One region of the Micromonospora sp. WMMD736 genome, then DNA from elsewhere that is predicted to be linked to it. Evidence: riboswitches for the same ligand, from Rfam matches in the RefSeq annotation. Region 1 holds a riboswitch; the other holds the start of a gene.
What was found. A riboswitch is a leader RNA that binds a small molecule or an ion and turns the genes downstream of it on or off. The one in region 1 is predicted to bind cyclic di-AMP.

Region 1 (18,585 bases):
GCGCAGGGGCCACGGTAGGGGAACCCAGACTCCGACGAGGGAGCCTCACGTTGGCCCGCGATCCCGCCCTGCTCGACCGGCCCCGCCCACCGGCGACGCCAACCCCGCTGGACTGGCTGACCCTGGGCGACGCGTTCGAGGCCGCCTGCCTGCTGCGCTGCGCCGCGCCTCCGTCCGGCGCCCGGCCGAGCGCCACGCCACCGGCGCAGGCACCGGGGGTCGAGTTCAACCGGGAGGACGCCGCGCAGCGGATGCGCCAACTGTTGGCCCGTCTCGACATTCCGGTCACCCAGGAGGCGACGGTCGGCGGACTACGTCGCCGCTACGAGCTGCACCGACTGTGGGTGCCACCGGAACACCGGAGCGCGTACGGCCGGTTGATGGATGCCGGCTGGTGGCAGGGGCGTCGGGAGCTGTTGGGCGGTCCGGTGCCCGGCGCCTCGCCGGCCCGCCGCCGATGGGTGTCCCGCCTCGCGGCGGCGGCGTGGCGGTCGGCGCTGCTGGCCGGCGGGCGGCACGTACGCCGGCACATCCTCGGTGTGCGGCTCACCGACCGGGAGTTGGCCGCCGTGCTGATCCGCGGCGCGGCCGTGCTCGACGTGCCGGCCGCGCTCCGCCCGGGAACCGGTTGTTTCCTGGTGAGCGTGGCCGACGGGCCGGACCGGGAGCGCATCCTGCACAGCGCGGCGTTGGAGCCGGCGCGCGGCTCGGTGTCGACGCCGGGCCGCCGCCTGGTCTGCTGAGCGAGGGCCCGTACGGCGGTACTGACGGGTACGGGCTTGCGCGTGCCCGTCGGAGCGCGCACAGTGCACCGCGTGAGTCGTACCTCGTCTCGTCGGGCCGGTCGACGCCGCGCGGGGGCGGCGGCGCTGGCGCTGGTCGTGGCCCTGGCCGTCGCGGGTTGCCGCGACGACCCGGGCGAGCCGGTGGAGATCCGGATCGCCACCGGCAGCCCCACCGCCGTCTACTACGCGTTCGGGCAGTCCCTCGCGACGATCCTCAACCGCGAACTGCCCGGGGTACGGGCCAGCGTGGTGGTCACCGCAGCGTCGGCGGAGAACGTCCGCCTGGTCGGCTCGGGGGCGGCCGAGCTGGGTTTCACCCAGGCCGACGTGCTGCCCGCGAGCCCGACGCAGAGCCCGTCGGTGGACGCGGTGGCCCGGGTGTACGACGACCAACTTCACCTGGTCACCACCGACGGCGGGCCGGTCCGTACGGTCGGCGACCTGCGGGGCCGGCGGGTCTCCGTGGGCGCGGCCGGCTCCGGCACCGAGATCACCGCCACCCGGCTGTTGGAGGTGGCCCGGCTCGGTGGCGACGCGGTACGCCGGGAACGGCTCGGCCTGGACGACTCGGTGACCGCCCTGCGCTCGGGACGCATCGACGCGTTCTTCTTCTCCGGTGGACTGCCGGTGCGGGGCATCGAGGAGCTGGCCGGGCGCAGCGCCACCCGGATCGTCGACCTGGGCGAGTGGACGGAGCCACTGCGCGCCCGCTACGGGCAGGTCTACGTCTCCCGGGACATCCCCCGCTCGGTGTACGGGATGAACCCGGTGACCACGGTCGCCGACCCGAACTACCTCATCGTCCGGGCCGACCTGCCGGAGCCGCTGGTCCGGGACGTGACCCGACTGCTGATGGAGCGCCGGGCCGAGTTGGGCGCGGCGCATCCGGCGGCGGGACGGATGAGCCCCCGCTCCGCGATCGCCACCGCGCCGCTGCCGCTGCACCCGGGCGCCGCCGCCTGGTACCGGGGGGCGAAGCCCTGAGCGGCCGGGCTGCCGCGTCGTGGGCTGCCGGGTCGCACGCGCCTGAGCTGCCGGGCCGCCCGCGGCGGCTGCGCCCTGAGTCCCCGGCCCGCTAGCGCGCCGGGGTGGGCCACCGGTCGGCGGCCGGGTCGCCGTCCGACGGCTCCCCCACCGGTTCGGCCGTGGGGAACCACAGGCCGGCGACCAGCCCGCGCGGGGTGCCCGCGCGCATGGTGAGCCGCCCGTCGGAGGCGTCCACCAGCACGGCGGCGATGGTCAGGCCGAGTCCGGCCCCGTCGACGTTCTGCGCGTCCGGGGCTCGCCAGAACCGCTCGGTGGCCTGGCGGAGCTGACTCTCGGTCATCCCCGGGCCGGTGTCGCGCACCTCCAACAGGACCCCGTCGTCGCGGCGGGCCACCGTCACCGTCACCGCCCCGCCGGCCCCGCTGAACTTCACCGCGTTGTCGATCAGGGCGTCCAACGCCTGGTCGACGGCGGTCGGCACGGTCCGCGCGTACGCGGGAGCGTCGCTCGTGGCCAGGCGCAGCGCGACCGACCGGTGCCGGGCCAACGGCGCCCACGCGGCCACCCGGGAGGCCGCGACGGCGGCGGCGTCGACGGTGACCCGCTCGTTCTCCTCACGTTCGGCCCGGGCCAGGGTGAGCAGCGCGTCGAGCACCAGCGCCAGCCGGTCGGTCTCCTCCAACGCCAGCCGGTGCTCGGAGCGCCCGTCCGCGTCGGTGAGGCTGGGACCCAGCTCCTCCACCCGCAGCCGCAGCGCCGTGAGCGGATTGCGCAGCTGGTGGCTGGCGTGCGCGACGAACGCGCGCTGCCGGTCCATCACGTCGGACACCACGTCGGCCATGTGGTTGAAGCTGGTCGCGAGGCGGCGTAGCTCCGGCGGGCCGAGTCGGTGCTGCACGCGGGCGCCCCGGTCGCCCTCGGCGATCTCGTGGGTGACCGCGTCCAGCTCGGTGACCGGCCGCAGCACCCATCCGGCCAGGCCGAACGCGGTGAGCACGCAGGCCAGCACGACGAGCAGGCCGGCCAGGGTGAGCAGCAGCCACCAGATGGTCACGGCCCGGCGGATCGCGCCGGCGGGTGTCACGATCACCACCGCGCCGAGGACCTCACCGCCGTCGTTGATGGGCACCGCCACCACCACCGGCCCGGCGGACCAGGGCCAGATCGACTCGGGCGCGCTGGACTGCTGCCCGGACAGCGCGACGTCCAGGACCGTGGCGGTTCCCGTCGACCGCCAGCTCGCCGAGTCGACGACGATGCCCCGGTCCCGGTCGACGACCGCCGCGCCGATCCCGTACAGCTCGTCGTAGCTGCGCAGCTCCGTGCCGATCGGGCCGGGCTCCCCGCCGCGCAGGGCCGGACCGGCCAGCGAGGCGAAGCGGGTGGCGTCGGCGAGCCGGTCGGCGCGTACCCGCTCGGTCTCCCGGCTGGCCAGGGTCACGGCGAGCGGGCTCTCCAGCGCGACGAGGACGAGCACCATCAGCAGCAGGTAACTGATCACCAGTCGGCGGCGCACGGCGTCCCCTCACGCATCGCGCAACCGGTAGCCGACCCCACGGACGGTCTCCACCAACCGCGCGTCGCCCAGCTTGCCGCGCAACGACCCGACGTGCACCTCGACGGTGTGCGGATCGCCCCAGGTGGTGCCCCAGGCGTCGAGCAGGATGCGGTCGCGGGGCACCGCCACCCCCGGCTGGCGGGCGAGCGACAGCAGCACGTCGAACTCCTTGCGGGTCAGCGTCACCGCGCGCCCCGCCACCGTGACCGTGCGGGCGGCCACGTCGATGCGCACCGTCCCCGCCTCGATCAGGTGCCGCTCGGGGGCGGCGTTCGCGGCCCGGCGCAGCACCGCCTCGATCCGGGCCTGCAACTCCACCATCGAGAACGGTTTGACCACGTAGTCGTCCGCGCCCAGGCGCAGCCCGAGGACCCGGTCGCGTTCCTCGCCCCGCGCGGTCACCGCGATGATGCCGAGCTGGCTGCTGCGCCGCCGCAGCTCCCGACACACCTCGGTGCCGTCGCCGTCGGGCAGGGTCAGATCGAGCAGCACCAGGTCGCAGGGGGCGGCGGAGAGCGCCGCGGCGACGGTGGCGGCGTGCTCGACCTGGTAGCCACGACGGGTCAGGGCGGAGGAGAGCGCGGCGGCCACCCGGCGGTCGTCCTCCACCAGCAGGATCCGCACCGTGCCCCCATCCGTCGCAGCCGTCCTGCGAATGGTGGCAGAAGCCCGCCGCGAGCGGGAGGGCCGCCTCCCGGTCGGGCCCTACAGACCGAACGTGTCGTCGGCGACGGCGTCCCGTACGCCGTCGGTGAAGCCCCGGAAACCAGGGTCGTCGTGCCGGGCGGGGACGCTGGTGACGTTGACGCCGCTGGCCTGGGTGACGGCGTCGACCAGGGGCGGAAAGTCGATCTCGGCGTCGTCGAAGGCGTCGTCGTCCGCCTCGGCCAGGTTGATCACGTGCTGCACGTCGTCGGACGGGGTGTCCGGGTCCTCGGCCCACTCGCCGCCGGCCCGGTAGCACTCGTCGTACAGCCCGCGCTGGGTGTCGGTCCAGTCGTCGTCGTAGCTCGCCATGGTCCATCCCTTCCCGGCCGGTCCACCTGAGCATGACGGGCGGCGGCCGACGTCGGCGGCGGTACGGGGAGAAACGTGGGCGACGTAGTCTGCGGAGGTGATCTACAAGCTGTTGCCGACCGTCGAGTGGGACGAGGCCCGGACCGCCGGTGTCGTCGCCGGCTCGGCCGTGGACCGCCAGGACGGCTTCATCCACCTCTCCGCCGCCGACCAGGTGGTGGAGACGGCCCGCCGGCACTTCTCCGGCGTCACCGGCCTCACCCTGCTGGGCGTGGAGGAGGACCGGCTGGGCGACGCCCTGCGCTGGGAACCGTCGCGCGGCGGGCAGCTCTTTCCCCACCTGTACGGGCCGCTGCCGCTGGACGCGGTGGTGACGGCACGGGCGTTGCCGGCGGACACCCCGGTCGCCGACGCGGTCGCTGCCCTGCTCGACTGAGTCGGAACTTCTCGCCGTCGACGCGAGCGCGCCCGGTCCGACGGGTGTCGGGCCGGGCGCGGGGACGAGGTGCGCGGTCAGCGGCAGAGCCGGGTGATCTCCTCGGCGAACCGGTCCATCGGGTTGGCCTCCGCCGGCCCCAACAGGTAGGTCTTCAGGTCGCGGCGTGCCTCCGTCATCGGGTCGTCGCCGGCCCGGGTCACCGCCACGATCTTCTCCAGCTCACCGCAGTCGGCGGAGAGCAGGTACGCGGCCCGCGCGGTCGGGTACTCCCGGCGGAACTCGTCCTCCGGCAGGCCGGCCGGGTTGGCCACCACGTACGGCCGCTGACTCTGCACGAAGTCCGACACCACACTGGACACGTCGCTGATCAGCAGGTCGGTCTGGTTGAAGCAGTCGAACAGTCCGGGCGTACGTCCGGTCACCACGAGGTGTGCGGTGCCGTCCAGGGAGGCCGCGTTGGGGTTTCCACCGGCGGCGCGGATCGCCTCGACGATCCGGTCGTGCACCGCCCTGGCCGCCTTGGACCGGGAGCCGGTGAGCGGGTGCGGCTTGTAGACCAGACGCACCCGGGGGTTGCTCGCGAGCAGGCCCTTGACGATCCGCTCACCCATCAGCACCAGCGAGGTGTGGTACGGATCGTCGTCCAGCCAGCCCTCCCAGGTGGGCGCGTAGAGCACGGTGAACGGGCGGTCCACCGACTCGGCCCCGAAGGTGTGCACGCCGGCCAACTGCGGTCGGCCGATCTCCACGATGTCCGAGTCGAGCACGCCCACCCCGGCACGGGCGTACCGCTCCCGACCGGCGAGGCCCGCCACCCAGACCTCGTCGTACACCTTGCTGTAGGGGTTGACGCTGGCCTGCTTGTCGCTGTCGCCGTGCCCCACGAAGACGTGCTTCATGCCGGGCTCGCGCAGCATGTGGATGTTCGCGCCGACGTTCGCGGCGTAGAGGGCGGCGCGGACGCTGCCGAGTTCGAGGTTCATGAAGTCCACCCCGGCCGGTACGCAGATCACCGGCAGCCGGGTGTCGGCCAGCTCGAGGAACGCCTCCCGGCTGCGCATCAGCACCACCGCGCGCTGGTTGAGGGCTTCGGTGGGAGCGAGCCACATGTTGGCCTGGTAGACGTCCTTGGCGGGACCGGCGAAGTAGAGCGCCACCTCGGGCCGGTGGGTGTCGAGCCAGCGCTGCACGGCCGGCATCAGCGGCCCCTGGCCGGAGCCCCGACCCCGCAGCCACGTCACGGCGATGATCGCGCCCACCACCCCGGTCGCCGCCACCGTCACGGCGGCGGCGACGAAGTACGGCGTCGGCTCGTGCCGCACGGCGGCGACCACCGCGGCCGGGACCAGCAGAAGGTTGAGCAGGGGCATCCGGTCCCCCGCGACGGCCGCCGCCCAGGCCGGCGGGCGCGGGGCCGAGCGCAGGGGGCCCAGCTCGATGTTGCGGACCAGTGCGGACTGGGGGTTACGACGATCGATCATGGTGGAGAGCGCGCCCGCGAAGACCGAGACGACCCACACCGCCGCCGGCAGGATCAGCAGCAGGCTCAACTCGACGCCGTCGAGCTCGACCTGGGCGGCGACCAGCAGCACGGCCGACAGGTCGCGGGTCAACTGGCGGTACGAGAAGCTCAGGCCGACCTTCTCCAGCAGCAGCTGCGACGGCGGGGACCAGCGGGCGACGGCGAACTCGCCGACCACCGCCGCCAGGCCGGCGACGGCGAACAGGCCGACCCAGCCGAAGGCGCCTGCGACGAGCATGACCAGATAGGCCAGCACCAGCAGCGCGCTGCGGGCGGCCACTCCGATGCGTCCTGTCAACGTGCCGAACAACGAGTTCGCTCCCTACTAGATCCTTGACGGGCGGGGCCCGAGGTCGGCGCGGCGGCACCGCACGCGGTTCGGTCGGGAGTCCGGGGCCCGACCCGCCCTGCCATCACCGTAAGTGACTGTCGGCGAGCTGAGCGGCCGCCGACAAGCCGGCGGCCGCATCCCAGCTCGGAACTCCCGCGCAACAGCCTGAACGGCGAAGACCCGATCCCCTCCGTGCCGCTCGTACACATGCGACCTTAACGCGAGAGGACATCGGGGTGCCGCTCGGGTATCAATGTCCTTACCGGGTCAAAACTCGCCACCGGCTCGGCCTTGGACGTGCCCGACGACCGAGCCGGTACGGAGTTCTCATCAGCGACGGAAGCAGGTCATCGCCCCCGGGCGTTTGCGGGTGGCGAACTGCTCGAAGCCCAACTGCGGCGCCAGGTCACGGGCCAGCTGGTTGCTTGAATAGACACAGATCGTGGTGACGTTGAGCCGCTCGATCGCCCCGGCCAGCTCGGGCACCGGCGCCAGGTCCGCCTTGCCGTTGGCCAGGGCGACCAACTTCAGCCGGTCCTGGACGAAGGGCGTGTCCATGCCGTAGTCCGGCAGATAGCGGTCGTTCGGGCTGACCACCCGCATCCTGCTGGTCACCATCGGGGCGGTGTGCATGAGCGTGGACGGGGCCAGGACCACGCCGTCGGGCCGGTCGAGGCGGGTCATCCAGAAGACGATCGTCTTGCGCTGCTGGGGCAGCTTCCAGACGGGCTCCTCGTGCACCGCGACGTAGCTCTTCGGCGACCACATCGGCGTACCCAGGAGCGCGAAGCAGGCAACCAGCGCCGCCGCGATCGCGACGCTGCCGAACACCCGCACCCGCGGCAGGTCGACGGTGCAGAGGATGCCGATCACCGCCGGGAGGGCGAACATCCAGGGCAGCCGCCAGAGCACGACACCGATACCGGTCAGGCTGTTGATCACTTCGAGGACGCCCGGGAAGAGCAGCACGCTCATCGCCAGGGTGCTGCCCGCGACGAGCAGCTGAGGAGTCCGACGACGGGTGGCCAGGGAGCCGAGCCACAGCGCCAGGCCACCGATCACGCCGAGCACACCGAACAGGATGGTCCGCCGGTAGGTGATCTCGGCGTCGTAGAAGGCGGCGGCCGCGTTCTCGGTGATGGGCCCGGCGTTGAGCCGCGACCAGATGGTCGCGCCAATGGGGTAGATCAGCGCCGCCGCACCGGCCAGTAGGCCGTCCCGCCAGCGACCGACGACCATCATCGCGAACGCCGCGCCGCCGACCAGCAGCGGTAGGACGATGGCCGCGGTGGTGGTGAGGCCGGTGGCCACGATCGAGAGCGCGGCGATCAGCACCAGCCCGCGCCGGGACCGCGAGTCGAACCACTCCGTCAGGTAGACCCACATGAGCGGCACCACGGCGGCGACGAACATGGTCTTGCCCTGGTGCAGCCTGGTCAGGTGGAAGGTGCCCAGGGCCGCGTCCTGGCCGGCGACCAGGTAGAGGTAGGCCACGGAGACGGTGAAGGCGAGCACGGCCCGGCGCGGCGCCCAGCGCTGCACGAGCCGCCACAGGGCCAGCACCGCCAGCACGGACATGACCGGCATCACCACGTACCACGTGGCGGAGGCGGCGTGCAGGCCGAAGACGTGCGCGAAGGCGCCGTAGAACACCTCGATCGAGGGCACCGGAGGCTGCGAGTTCATCGCGGGCGCGACGCCGTCGGTGAACAGGAAGTCCCGCAGCGGCACCTGGTCGCGTTCCGCCACCCAGACCGACTTACCGATGAAGAAGGCGTCGTCGACGGAGTTGCGGGCGAAGAAGAGTCCGGAGATCGCGGCCAGCACGGCGACGACCAAGGCGTACGCCGACGAGAGCGGGGTCGCGGCGCCGGCCGGGGCGGCGCCCACGGGAGTGCCGAGCCAGCGCCGCCGGGCCAGGTACAGGCCCCCCACCGCAGCGAGGGCGCCGAAGCCACCCGGGATCCACCACGGGATACCTGCGCCGATGCCGTCGGCGGCGGCGGTCAGCCCCGCCGTGACGGCCGAGACGGTGCCCGCGCCGACCACCAGGGCGAGCAGGGGACGCGGGTACGCCGGGGCGGCCTCCCCGACGGCCTCGCGGTCGGCAGGGTCAGCGGCGGACGCCGGACCGGACCGGCGGCGCCACCACAGCCACCCGCCGAACGCGACGACGCAACTGGCGGCCCAGATCAGGAACGTCGTGGACGGGGCCAGGTCGACCAGGAACGCCAGGTGGTAGAAGACGGTCCAGAGCGCGAACGCCAGTACACCGGCGTCGGTCAGCAGCACCGGGGCGGCGGCCACGAGGGCGCGCAGTCGCGCGCCGGGGCTGGGCCGGGACTCGGCGGCGTGGTTCTGCTTCTGCTCCGCACCTGTCGAGGTGGGCTCGGCGGGCGCGTCGGCGACCTGTTCGACCTGGGGCACGGGACGTCCTTGTCGTCATACGAACGAATTCGCGAGGAACGTTAAGTCACACGGGAGTGGCGAAATGGGGATCCGGCACAGCGGGCGCCAGCCTAGCGGAATCGGTCACGGTGCCATGTCCTCCGAGCCGCCAGGACCGGGTCAGGTGGCCACCGGGGCGTCCGGTCGGCGCCGCAGCGCGGTGTCCGCGCCGAGTCCGGCGGCCACGGATTCGACCAGGTTGTCCAGGTAGCTGTCGGTGAGCGGCAGCCGGGCGATGGCGAGCCGCCAGTAGAGCGGGCCGACGATCAGATCGACGGCGGCGTCCGGGTCGGTGTCGGCGGGCAGCTCACCGCGCTGCACGGCGCGGGCGACCAGGCGACCGCCGATCTCCTGCTGGCGGGCGCGCAGCACCTGTCGCAGGGTCTCGTCGATGGTCGGGTTGCGGGCCGCCTCGGCCAGCAGGTCGGGGATGATCTGCGAGGCCAGGGGGTGACGCAGCGCGTGCGCCACGGCCTGGAACAGCAGCGCGAGATCGCCGCGCAGCGTGCCGGTGTCCAGCACCGGCAGCTTGCCGTGTGCGGCGGCGGCGACGATCTCCACCACCAGGTCGAGCTTCGAGCTCCACCGGCGGTAGACCGCGGTCTTGCTGACGCCGGCCCGGCGGGCCACCGCCTCGATGGAGAGCCGGCCGTAGCCGACCGCCGCCAGCTCCTGCATGAGGGCGCGTCGGATGGCCGTGGTGATCTCGTCGCGCAGCACCGCCGCGCCGGCCGGTACGCGCCTTTTCTCGGTCGTCACCGAGGACTCTTCTCGCAGGTCACGCCCGCTAGAGTAGCGCAACGACGGTACGGTTGCGTCCCGACGTGTTTCGGACTACTGTCCACGCAGCGACGAGGCGGCGTCCCGCGCACAACTCCCACTAGGATTCCATCGTCGTGAGCAACCCGTCTGCACGAAAGATCGGAGTGCCATTTCCATGGCCACCACCGCGCTGGTCGACCCTGACACGGGCCTGACCCAGGCGCAGCTGGCCGCTCGGCACGGGCTACGGGTCGCCGGTGAGCGACCCACCCTCGTCGAGTACAGCCGCCGACTCTGGGCCTACCGGCACTTCATCGCCGCGTACGCCAACGCCAAGCTGGTCGCGTCCTACAGCAACGCCAAGCTAGGCCAGCTCTGGCAGGTGCTCACCCCGCTGACCAACGCCGCGGTCTACTACCTGATCTTCGGGGTGGTGCTGGCCCAGAACAGCATCCCGAACTTCATCGCGTACCTGACCACCGGGTTGTTCATCTTCAACTTCACCCAGAGCGCGGTCCTGGCCGGCACCCAGTCGATCAGCAGCAACCTGGGGCTGATCCGGGCGCTGCACTTCCCCCGGGCCAGCCTGCCGCTGTCCACCACCGTGACCCAGTTCCAGCAGCTCCTGGCGTCGATGGTGGTGCTGGTCGGCATCGTGCTGGTCACCGGCGAGCCGATCACCTGGGACTGGCTGCTGTTGGTGCCGGCCCTGCTCCTGCAGGCGGTCTTCAACGCGGGCGTGGTGCTGCTGGTCGCCCGACTGGGCTCCAAGGCCAGCGACCTCAAGCAGGTCATGCCGTTCGTCATGCGCACCTGGATGTACGGCTCCGGCGTCCTCTACAGCGTCAGCCTCTTCGAGCGGCTGCCCGGCTGGGCGACGACGCTGGTCCAGTTCAACCCGCTGCTCGTCTACATCGAGCTGGCCCGGTACGCGCTGCTCGAGCAGGCGCCACTGCTCAACGAGTCGCTGACCCAGCTCTGGCTGGTCGCCGCCGGTTGGGCACTGGTGGCCGGCATCGGTGGCTACATCTACTTCTGGCGCGGCGAACAGGAGTACGGCCGTGGTTGATTCCCTACCGGCCGCCGACGAGGCGACCGTCTCCCTGCCGACGCTGACGCCCGAGCGGATCCCCACCGTGGTGGTGGACGACGCGCACATCATCTACCGGGTCCACCAGGGCGCCACCGGTGGCACCACGCCCGTGGCGGCGCTGCGCCGGCTGGTCAAGCGCACCAACGCGCCGAACGTGCGGGAGGTGCATGCCGTCAAGGGTGTGTCGTTCACCGCGTACCGGGGCGAGGCGATCGGTCTGATCGGCAGCAACGGCTCGGGCAAGTCCACCATCCTGCGGGCCATCGCCGGCCTGCTGCCGGTCAACCGGGGCGCGATCCACACCCAGGGGCAGCCGTCGCTGCTCGGGGTGAACGCGGCGCTGCTCAACGACCTCTCCGGCGAGCGCAACGTCGTGCTGGGGTGCCTCGCGATGGGCATGCACCCCGACGAGGTCGCCAAGCAGGCCGCGGGGATCATCGACTTCTCCGGGATCAACGAGCGGGGCGACTTCGCCAGCCTGCCGATGCGTACGTACTCCTCCGGCATGGCGGCCCGGCTGCGGTTCTCCATCGCCGCCGCCAAGAAGCACGACGTGCTGCTCATCGACGAGGCGCTCGCCACCGGTGACAAGGGCTTCCGCAAGCGCAGCGAGCAGCGCGTCCGCGAGCTGCGCGAGGGTGCCGGCACGGTCTTCCTGGTCAGTCACCAGCTCTCCTCCGTGCGTGACACCTGCGAACGGACGATCTGGCTCGAATCGGGCCTTATCCGGATGGACGGCCCGACCGACGAGGTCATCCGCGCGTACGAGGCGTACGCGAACAGCAAGTAGAGTGCCGGCCAACCACCGGCATCGACACGGCAACCAGGACCGCGTCGCCCGCGTTGGGGCGGCGCGGTCCGCGCGTTAAGGTTCATTCCGTCGCCGCTCGGGCGGAACTTTCCGTTAACGCAAACCTTGAGAGTGAGGATCCGGCAATGACGCAGGACCAGACCACTGGCCCGGACGCCGCAACGGAGACCCCCGCACCGTGGCGGCCCTCGCGGACAGTGGCCGTGGTGCTGGCCGGCGGCACCGGGACCCGGCTGGGCCTCGGCATCCCCAAGCAACTGCTCAAGATCGCCGGTAAGCCGATCATCGAGCACACCCTGGCGGTCTTCGAGGCCGCGCCGGAGATCGACGAGATCATCGTGCTGATGGCGAGCGGTCACGTCGACGAGGCCCGGCAGATCGTCGAGAAGGCCGGTCTGCGCAAGGTCACCAAGGTGATCGAGGGTGGCGACACCCGCAACGCGACCACCCGGATCGCGCTCGACGCCGTCGGCCCGGCCGACTGCAACATCCTCTTCCACGACGCCGTCCGCCCGCTGCTGAGCGGCCGGATCGTCCGCGAGTGCGTCAACGCGCTGTGGACCTACGACGCCGTCGACGTCGCCATCCCCTCCGCCGACACGATCATCCAGGTGGACGAGAACGACTGCATCACCGACATTCCGGTGCGCTCCCGGCTGCGCCGGGGACAGACCCCGCAGGCGTTCCGCTCCCCCACGATCCGTGAGGCGTACCGGATCGCCGAGGACGACCCCGACTTCGCCGCCACCGACGACTGCGGCGTGGTGCTGCGGTACCTGCCGGGCACGCCGATCAAGGTGATCGACGGTTCGGACGAGAACATCAAGGTCACCCACCCGGTCGACGTGCACCTGGCGGACAAGCTCTTCCAGCTCGCGGCGGCCCAGGCGCCCCGGCTGACCGACCACCGCAGCTACACCGAGGAGCTGACGGGCCGGACGATCGTGGTGTTCGGCGGCAGCTACGGGATCGGCCACGAGCTGACCGAGCTGGCGCGGCGGTACGGCGCGCAGGTCTTCCCGTTCAGCCGCTCCACCACGGGCACCCACGTCGAGCGCGCCGAGGACGTCGAGGCCGCGCTGACGACCGCCTTCGAGGCCACCGGCCGGATCGACCACGTGGTGGTCACCGCCGGAATCCTGGAGCGGGGCGCCCTGGCCGAGATGGACGAGGAGACGATGGACCGGGTGTTGCAGGTCAACTTCGTCGGTCCGGTGACCATCGCCCGCCAGGCCCTTCCGTACCTGCAGCAGACCAAGGGTCAGCTGCTGCTCTACACCTCCAGCTCGTACACCCGGGGCCGGGCGCGCTACGCCCTCTACTCGTCCACCAAGGCCGCCCTGGTCAACCTGACCCAGGCGCTCGCCGACGAGTGGGCCGACGTCGGCGTACGGGTCAACTGCATCAACCCCGAGCGGACGGCCACCCCCATGCGTACCCGGGCCTTCGGTGAGGAGCCGGAGAACACCCTGCTGGCCGCGGAGGCCGTCGCCCAGTCCTCGCTCGACGTGTTGATCTCCGACCTGACCGGTCAGGTCATCGACGTACGCCGGGCGCCCGGTGACGGCCCGTCCGTGCCGGCGCAGGCCGGCCCGGACCGGTCCGAGACGCCGGCCGCGGCGTCGGCGAACTGACGCCAGCGGCACCGCGACACCGAGGGCGGCGAACGGAGCAACATGCGTGGTGACCTGGTCCGCAAGCTGGCCGCCCGGTGCCTGAGCACCGGGCTCGCCGTGCTGGCCTTCGTCGTGCTGGCCCTCACCGGCGGCACCGGGTGGGGCCTCGCGCTGGCCGTCGCCGCGTTGGTGGCGGCGGCCGCCGAGCAGCGGATCCGGCCGGGCGCCGACCTGGTGGCCGAGACCGCCCTGATCGCCGCGGCGGTCCTGGTCGGCTACTCCCGGCGGCTCGACGACGGCTTCGACCCGGCGCTGGCCGCCACGGCACTGGTGGTGCTGGGGCTGGTGCTGCTGGTGGGGCCGTTGCGCACCGCGGGCAACCTGGAGATCCGGGCGGCCAACCTGCCGGTACGCGCCTGGACCCCGCTGATCGCCGACCGCCTCGGCGTCGCCCTGCTGGGGCTGCTCGCGGCGGTGGCGATCGCCGCCGCGTCGACCCTGCCGGCCGTCGTGGCGCTCGCCGCCAGCCTGCTGGTGGCCGCCGGCGCAGGTGCGGTCGCGCTGGACCTGGCCCGGCGACGGTTCCGACCGAACGCCGGCGGTGGGCAGGTCGCCCGCGCGCTACGCCGGCACGAGCCGGAGTTCCTGCTGTACTTCTCCGCACCGCCCGGCTCCGAGTACCAGGTCACCATGTGGCTGCCGTACCTCGAACGGATCGGCCGGCCCTTCCTGGTGCTGGTCCGTGAGCCGGAGTTCGTCGCGCCGATCGCCGCGGCCACCGACGCGCCGGTGGTCTACTGCCCCACCCTGCGCGCGATGGACGAGGCGCTGGTGCCGAGCCTGCGGGTGGCCTTCTACGTCAACCACGGGGCGAAGAACAGCCACTGCATCCGGTTCACCCAGCTCACCCACGTCCAACTGCACCACGGCGACAGCGACAAGGCGCCCAGCGCCAACCCGGTCTCGGGGATCTTCGACCGGATCTTCGTGGCCGGTCCGGCGGCGATCGACAGGTACGCCCGCGCCGGGGTGCGGATCCCGGCGGACAAGTTCGTCGTGGTGGGCCGCCCCCAGGTCGAGTCGATCGAGGTACGCCAGGAGCCGGCGCGGGGCCTCGCGCACCCGACGGTGCTCTACACCCCGACCTGGACCGGGCACCACGCCGACGCCGACTACTGCTCCCTGCCGGTGGCCGAGGAGCTGCTGCGGCGGCTGCTGGGGCGCGGCGCGACGGTGATCCTGCGGGCGCATCCGTACACGACGCAGAACCCCGCGTCGGCACGCCAGTTGGGCCGGCTCACCGAACTGCTGGCGGCGGACCGCGCCCGCACCGGCCGGCAGCACGTGTTCGGCACGGCCGCCCGGGAGCTGAGCCTGACCGAGTGCGTCAACCGCTCGGACGCGCTGGTCTCCGACGTCTCCGGGGTGATCTCCGACTACCTCTACTCGGGCAAGCCGTACGCCGTCACCGACATGGGCGGCGAGGCTGACGGGTTCACCGAGCGCTTCCCACTGGCCGGCTCCGGCTACGTGCTTCGGCGCGACATGTCCAACGTGGACGCCGTGCTCACGGCCCTGCTGGACACCGACCCGCTGGCCGACGCGCGCTGGGTCACCCGCCGCCGGTACCTGGGCGACTTCCCGGCCGAGTCGTACGCCGAGGGGTTCCTGACCGCCGCCCGCCAGGAGTTGGCGTCGGCGCGCGCGGTACCCACGCCCGCGCCTGCCTGACCGATCAGCGGTACGGGTCCAGCAACGCGAGCACGGCCGCCGGGTCCTCCAGGTGCGCGTTGTGCCCGAGACCGGGCAACGTGGCGACCGGTACGCCGTACTCCTTGAGCTGCGCGTCCGTGACCATCGGGTCGTGCTCTCCGCGGGCCAGCACCACCGGCACGTCGGTCGCCGCGAGCAGCGCGGCCAGGTCGGGCGCGCCGACGGCGAACGCGGCGTCGTCCATCGCGAGCCGCCACCGGCCGTCGACCTGACGCAGACCGGCGTCGACCATCGGGTGGTCCGGAGGGACCAGACCGGTGAGGCCGGCGACCCGCAGATACCGGCGGGCGGCCTCGGTGCGGCTGGTGAACCAGCCCACCGGGCGGGCGGCGAGGTCGGCGGCGCGGGCCAGCTCGGCCGGTGTCCAGACGGCCTTGATGCCCAACCCCACCACCGCGTCCACCGGCAGACCGGCGGCGCGGGCCGCCAGCGCCAGGCCGACCACGCCACCGAGCGAGTGTCCGAGCACGACGAGGCGGTCGTCGGAGGTCAGGCCCTGCGCGACCCGCTGGGCGAAACCCTCGAAGGAGTACGACGCCAGCGGCGCCGACCAACCGTGACCGGCCAGATCGGGCGCCAGCCACCGGCCGGGCCAGTGCTGCTCCAGCAGTGACGCCCAGGGCAGCCACACGTCACCCGTCGCCCCCATGCCGTGCAGCAGCAACAGGATCGGCTCACGGCCGGCTTGACCACCCGATTCATCCACCACGGCCGCAGTCTCCCACGGTTCGCGGCCTGGTACGAGAGCCGTTCACCGGCGTCGCGGCCGGGCACCCAGACGCCGCGGGCGCCGACCCCTCGTGGGAGACGGCGCCCGCGGCGTCGTGGGGTGTCGCGCGTTGGTCAGGCGGAGTAACCCCGGGTGGCGATCCAGTTCGCCAGGTCGATGGTGGTGATCCAGTAGGCCGGGTCGGCGGCGTTCGCCGAGTCGGCGATCCGCACGGTACGGCCGTTGTCCTTGTAGCCCACGACGGCGATGTAGTGCCCACCGCCGTAGGAGTGGTAGCCGCCGTTGGTGTCGATGGCGTCGCCGGCGACGTTGGCCACCACGCCCCGACCATCGGTGATCGCCTTGACCACATCGGCCTGCAGACGGTCCATCTGGGCCGGGTTGGGCGTGCCCGCGAACATGCGGGTGCGGTACGGGGAGCCCTTCACCTCGGCGTTGAGCACCCGGGTGGTGTCCTCGGCCGAGTTGGTGCCCATCTCGGTGGTGCCCAGCTCGGCGCCGAGCTCCTCCTGGGTACGGTCGATGCCGCTGGCGCTGAGCGCGTTGCGGGTGGCCGCCGGACCGCAGTTGTAGTAGGTGTTCTGCGCCTCGTAGTCGTAGTCCAGGACCTTCGTCGCGGGCGGCTTGGGCGGCGTCGGCTTCCGGGTCAGGTCCGGGTTGCTCGTGGCCTTCGCGGCGGGGGACGCGGCGCTGGTGGCCGGGGCGGCGGTGCTCGGCGCGGCGCTCGCCGACGGGGCCGCGGCCCGGAGCTCGCCACGGGAGGCGACGGTGTCACTGCGCATCTCGGCGACCGTGGTCGGGGTGCGCGAGCCGGCCGGGGCGTCGTCGGCACCGGCGACCAGGGCGCCGGTGGTGGTGGCGACGACCAGGGCCGCGGCGGAGGCGGCGACGATCTGGTACGGACGCTCGGTCGCGAGGCGACGGAGCTGGCGCTTCAGGGTGTGCTTCACGAGGTCCTCCACGGTTCACAGGGAGAGCGGCACACCGGGGCTCGACCGGTATCCGGGCAGGCGTCAGCGCACGGGCCGTGGCCTGCGGATGATGAGCCGCTCAGGGGAACGCCCGGCGCGGCCGGGCGGAAAGTGCGGTGACCCGGGGGGTCAGCTCACCGTCACGAGGCGGATGAGCGGGGACACCGCTACGCCGTGGAGGCGGCGGAACAAAACGGGGGGCGCGGGATGCTGCACGAGGATGGAACTCCTTCCGTCACCGCCTACCGGGTTAGCTGACGGATTCGGGCGGGAAGATCGCCCTACCGCGGGCCGTGGCTCGCGGATTCACCCCGGACTTACTGTGGGTCCCCGGTTCGTTGATCACGATTGAGCGGGTCGGCGCGGCGTCGCCTCCTGCGATCGGTAACCGCACCGGACGGGACGACAGTACTGGCCGGTCCGAACTCTGCCAACCCATGCCGACCTGCGTAAACATCGATTGGCCCGGCAATTTCTGCGCGTTTTGCCGCTGACGTGACTCGATGGGACATCCGGTCCCGGCGGCACCTGTGGGCGACAACCGGACAGGTCGCCGGGAACGCCGCCACAATCGCGGGCGCAATGGCCGCCGATGATGCCCGCCGCCCGAATTCCCCCGCTGGTGACCCGCCTCACATAACAGATCGGGTTCAACCGGCCCGGGCCGGACGCCAGCGTGCCACCACGGCTGCACGTGACGGCCGTGTCGCCGTCTGCCGGGCGAGTGCCGGGCTCGGCCGCGACCGGACCGCCGCCGCGTACGCCTCCTCGGCGAGGGCGCGCGCCGACTCGGCGGCCACCTCGGCGTCCCGCCAGGCCGACCGCTCCCGCTCGACGGCCGTCCGGTGCTCGGCCAGCCGCGCGTCCCGGATCGCCCGGATGAGCAGCGTCTCCTGCTCGACCGGGTGCCGGCGAGGGTCCCAGCCGCGCCGGTGCCCGAACACGTCGGCGAGTTGCGCCATGGTCAACTCTTCCCGCCAGTGCGCCGCCATGGCGGCACGGTGCAGGTAGCGCTCCCGGGCCGCGTACTCGGCGGGAGTGTGCGGGGTACGCGGTGTCGGCAGCGCCCCGGCGGTGGCGACCCGGCGGGCCGCAGTGTCCGCCTCGTCGTACGCCGTCCAGGCCCGCTGCGCCTCGTCCTGAGCGACCAGCCAGTCAGCGCGCCGCCGCCGGGCGGTCCGCGCCGCCCGGGCGGCGGCCACGGCCACCTCCTCGGCGTACCGGCGCAGGTCGGCGCTCTCGGCGGCGGCCGTCTCGCGGGCGGTGGGGGTCGGCACGTGGCCTTGCTCTGGCGCGTCCCGCTCCGGGCGGGCCACCAGTACGGCGAGGACCGTCAGCGCCAGCAGGAACAGTGCCGACCAGATGGCGGCGGCCTGGGGCACCTCGGTGAGGAACTGGTAGAAGACGACGGTTTCCATGGTCGGCTCCTCGGCATGAGCACGTCAGCGATGGGATGCCGCACGGCGAGGGTGCGGGCGATGTGTCGTCAGGTGCGGTGACCGGGCGCTCAGGTCGGCGGCAGGGCGTGCTGGTCCCGGTGGGAGGATCGCTGGCCGGCGTACGGACCGCCGGCGGGTGACCCGCTAGGCCGGCGGCGCTCGGGGGGCTCGGCTGGCCGAGCCGGCGGCTCGGAGCGACGGCTCAGCGCCCGTGCCGGCCGCACTGCCGCCCATCGGCGGGCCGGGCAGGACGGCCAGCGCATCGTTCAGCGCGGGCTGTGGATCGACGGACCGCGCCGGACC
Region 2 (3,959 bases), 3.8 Mb from region 1:
GGTGTCCGTCCGGCCGTTGCCAGGCCGGGCGGGCGTACGGGACGATCGTGCGACCAGCGACGTCGGGAGACGGTGTGCTCAGCAGCGATACCTTCAGCTACACCGTCCAGGCCCGCTGCTCACTCGCCGAGGCTGCGGCGCTGTTGAGCGACCTGACCCGGCAGGGTGAGTTGCACCCCCTGATCGTGCGGGTCCGCGAGGTGCCGCCCCGCCCGGGCGCCCGCGCCAGCTACACGATCAACGACAGGCTGGTCGCCGGTCCGCTGCGCTTCCGCACCACCTACCACGCGGACGTGCTGGTCAGCGAGCCGAACGAGATCATCACCGTGGCCCGTCAGTGGCCGGCCACCACGGTCCGCAACCACACTCGGCTGCGCGCCGAGCCGGACGGACTGGTCCGCATCGACGTCGACATCACCCTGCGCGCGCCGACGCCCCTGTTCCGGTACGCCTTCCGTCAGGCCCGCGCCGCCCACCTCGCCCTGGCCGCGCGCCTCGGCGCGGCCCTCGACACCCGGGCGCCCTGATCGCCCGGCCCGCCGGGGGCAGTTGATCGACCCCGCCCGGCCCGGCCGCTCGTGGCCGTGGTGATCAGGCTCGTACCTCGGAGACCGGCGGCGTGATCGCGACAGCGACGGCGTTGGTCATCGCGTCGGCGCGCGATCGCGCCCGGTGCTGCCGGCGGGAGAAGGGTGCGTCGTGGCGTGTGCGGCCCTGGGGCGGCGGGCTCGCGCAGGTCGGCGTCCCCAGGGCTTGTACGTCGACAGCACCGTCGCGATGATCATGAGGCTGGTCGACACCGCGGGCGCGATCACCAGGTCGGCGCGCTCCCGCGTGGGTAGGGCGGCACCCAGCGCGCCGGCGTGCCGCAGCTTCGGGGTGAGCAGGAACAGCACCAGCCCGACCATCACCGTCGTGATCACCAGCTTGACCACCACCCACCGGTAGCGCAGCAGGCCCCAGGGGGTGAGCAGCGCGCTGGCGACACCGACGAGCCACACGAGCACGCTCAGCGGCGCGAAGAGCACGGTGCCGACGAGCCCGGCGACGGGGTAGACCACGGCCGGGTCAGCCCCGCGCTGGGCCGCGATGCCGAGGGTGAGCAGCACCAGGTCGGCCCCGAGCCAGCCGAGGGAGGTGACCAGGTGCAGGGTGAGCAGGGCCTTGCGGGCGGTGGGCGCGATTCGCGGCATACCCGAATGCTCCCGGCCCGTCCCGGCGTCGTCGTCCGACCGCCGACGACGTCCGGGGTACGCCCGCTGACGTACCCCGGACGTCGGCCGGGTCAGTACACCGACAGGTGCACGTGGTTGGTGTGGTCGCTGGACGGGTCGCCGTTGCCCCCGCTGTACGCCTTCCAGCCGCTGCTGGGCAGCCAGATCTGCTTGAACCAGATCACGTAGAGCACCGCGAGCCGGTCGGCGTTGCGGATGAAGTACGCCGCCAGGTTGTTGCCGTACGTCTTGTCGCCGCCGGTGGCGACCCCGCCGAAGCCACCCTTCTGCGCGGCGAAATCGCAGGCCCGGCCCTTGGGGTGCTCGCCTGAGCCGCCGTTGCGGTGACAGGAGACGTACCGGGTGAAGCCGGCGGCCTTGGCCTGGTTGAGCGCGTGCAGGGTGCGGGGGGTGATGCAGCCGCTGGCCGGGGTGGGGTCGTTGATGCTGCACGACTCGGACGGCCAGGAGCCGTCGGAGTTGCGGGGGGCGGGCTGGGCGTTGGCGGTGGAGGTGCCGCGGTTGGAGCCGGTGTCGGCGGTGGTGGCGGTGCGTGCCTTGTCGTTGGCGACGGTCAGGGCCCGTTCAGCCTGCTCCTTGCGCTTGGCCATCACCTCGACCTGCTTACGCTGCTCCCGGATCTCGCCGTCGAGGGCGACGCGGGTGCGGTTCGCCTCGTCCCGGGTGGCGTGCAGGTCGCGCAGCACCCGGTCCTCGTTGGCGGCCACCACGTCGAGGGCGGCCGCCCGGTCCATGAACCCCTCGGGGGTGTTGCTGTTGAGCAGAGCCGAGACCGTGCTGAGTCGACCGGTGCGGTACGCCACGCCGGCGATCTCGCCGACCTTGCCGTTGCGGACGGTCATCTCGGCCTCGGTGGTCTTGAGCTTGACCGCGAGCTGTTGCTGCCGCTGGACGGAGGTGTCCAGGGCGCGCTTCGCGTCCAGGTAGCCCTTGCTGGCCGCCTCGAGCTGGGCCCGGAGCGCCGGGGTGCCGCCCTCCTCGTCACCGTCCGGTGCCAGCGCGGCCCGCAGGCCGCCGGGGGGAGCGGCGGTGGCGGCGCCGACCGGGATCGCGACGCCGAGGGTGACCATCATGACGATCAGTGCCGCCAGTCGGGCGGCCAGAGGTCGTGCTGGTGCCACTACGCATGTCCTTCCGTCAGCCGCCGACCGGGTTAGCTGACGGGTTCGGGACGGAAGATCCCTACCGCTGACGCGGATGCACCCCAGGAACGTGGTTCCCCGGTTCGCCCTGTCGGGCGATTAGGCGACGGCCGCCACCGGCGCCGGGAGGCGCCGCCGGGTGGTGGCCGGGACAGAGCCTACCGGTGCTGCTGGGGTCTGTGCAGCCGATGTGACGGACGGTGCGTGTGGCGTGACGGAGTAGCACTCTCACCACTCGACGGAACCGCAGACGCCCGGTGCGGCCCCGGGCTCGATCTGAAGCGTGGCGTGCTCGATGCGGAAGTCGTCCCGCAGGGCGGTACGCGCCGCGGTGAGCACCGCCCCGACCTCCGCGCCGGGCGCCATGGTCAGGTGCGCGGAGGCCACCTCCATGCCCGAGGTGAGCGTCCAGACGTGCAGGTCGTGCACCTCGACCACGCCGGGCACGGCGGCCAGTCGGTCGTGCACGGCGGTGACCTGGAGGTGTTCCGGGGCGGCCTGCACGAGGATGCGTACGGCGGCGCGTCCCAGCCGCCAGGTGCGCGGCAGGATGAACACGCCGATGGCGACCGCGACCAGCGGGTCGGCCCACCACCAGTCGGTGACCGCGATGAGCAGCGCCGCGCCGATGACGCCGAGCGAGCCGAGCAGGTCGCCCAGCACCTCGAGGTAGGCGCCCTGGAGGTTGATGCTCTCCTTGGCGCCGGCGCGCAGCAGCCCGAAGGCGACCACGTTCGCGAGCAGCCCGAGGACGGCCACCGTGAGCATCGGACCGCTCAGCACCTGGTGCGGGTCGCCGAACCGGCCGATCGCCTCGATCACCACGTAGACCGCCACGCCGGAGAGCAGGACGGCGTTGGCCAGCGCGGCGAGCACTTCGAGGCGGTAGAGCCCGAAGGTGCGCTGCGGGTCGCCGGTGGCCCGCCGGGTGGCGGTGATCGCGGCGAGCGCCATGCCGATGCCGAGCACGTCGGTGAACATGTGCCCGGCGTCGGACAGCAGGGCCAGAGAGCCGGTGTGGAAGGCGGCGACCGCCTCGACCACCATCAGGGTGGCGAGCAGTCCGAAGGCCGCCCAGAGCCGTCCCCGATGCTGGTGGGCGGCGTTGGCGACCGACCCGTGGTGGTGGTCATGTCCTGCTCCCACGAAACCCACCCTCCGACGCCGCACCGGACCCGGTCAAATGTATGCTCACATCGCTATGTGTGCAAGTGTAGGGCGAGGGTCCGCCCATGGGCGGCGCCAACGCGACGGTCAGCCGGTCGGGTCGACGGTGGTGAGGCGCTGGGTGGCGCGGGAGAGCGCCACGTAGAGCGTGCGGACGCCGGAGCCCGGATCGGCCCGGATCTCGCCCGGAGCGACCAGCACGACTCCGTCGTACTCCATGCCCTTGGCCTCCAGGCTGGTCACCACCTGCAAGCGCGCCGCGCCGAGCGCGGCGAGCCAACCGGCGACCTCGTCGCGGCGGGTGACCGGCGTGATCACCCCGACCGTGCCGTCGACCTCGCCCAGCAGGCCGGTGGCCGCCTGCACGACCGCGGCCTCGAGCCCGGCGGGCGGCACGACCAGCTCGACCGGGTCG

Region 2: linked by a shared signal. The riboswitch ahead of ACN269_RS12095 (coiled-coil domain-containing protein) and the one ahead of ACN269_RS30065 (C39 family peptidase) in region 1 are both predicted to bind cyclic di-AMP.

The regions. Positions count from the first base shown of each region.
Region 1 is NZ_JBMHMI010000001.1:6,610,696-6,629,280, reverse strand. It holds gene ACN269_RS30135 (hypothetical protein) at 51-743, shown strand; gene ACN269_RS30130 (TAXI family TRAP transporter solute-binding subunit) at 807-1,769, shown strand; gene ACN269_RS30125 (sensor histidine kinase) at 1,861-3,288, opposite strand; gene ACN269_RS30120 (response regulator transcription factor) at 3,298-3,954, opposite strand; gene ACN269_RS30115 (hypothetical protein) at 4,036-4,347, opposite strand; gene ACN269_RS30110 (DUF952 domain-containing protein) at 4,445-4,783, shown strand; gene ACN269_RS30105 (CDP-glycerol glycerophosphotransferase family protein) at 4,861-6,618, opposite strand; gene ACN269_RS30100 (DUF6077 domain-containing protein) at 6,970-9,066, opposite strand; gene ACN269_RS30095 (TetR/AcrR family transcriptional regulator) at 9,208-9,846, opposite strand; gene ACN269_RS30090 (ABC transporter permease) at 10,025-10,918, shown strand; gene ACN269_RS30085 (ABC transporter ATP-binding protein) at 10,962-11,732, shown strand; gene ACN269_RS30080 (D-ribitol-5-phosphate cytidylyltransferase) at 11,879-13,387, shown strand; gene ACN269_RS30075 (CDP-glycerol glycerophosphotransferase family protein) at 13,430-15,100, shown strand; gene ACN269_RS30070 (alpha/beta fold hydrolase) at 15,105-15,851, opposite strand; gene ACN269_RS30065 (C39 family peptidase) at 15,986-16,834, opposite strand; cyclic di-AMP (ydaO/yuaA leader) riboswitch at 17,068-17,208, opposite strand; gene ACN269_RS30060 (hypothetical protein) at 17,494-18,261, opposite strand; gene ACN269_RS30055 (hypothetical protein) at 18,427-18,585, opposite strand, start outside.
Region 2 is NZ_JBMHMI010000001.1:2,823,819-2,827,777, reverse strand. It holds gene ACN269_RS12105 (SRPBCC family protein) at 75-527, shown strand; gene ACN269_RS12100 (hypothetical protein) at 645-1,193, opposite strand; gene ACN269_RS12095 (coiled-coil domain-containing protein) at 1,286-2,356, opposite strand; cyclic di-AMP (ydaO/yuaA leader) riboswitch at 2,362-2,493, opposite strand; gene ACN269_RS12090 (cation diffusion facilitator family transporter) at 2,606-3,523, opposite strand; gene ACN269_RS12085 (HelD family protein) at 3,632-3,959, opposite strand, start outside.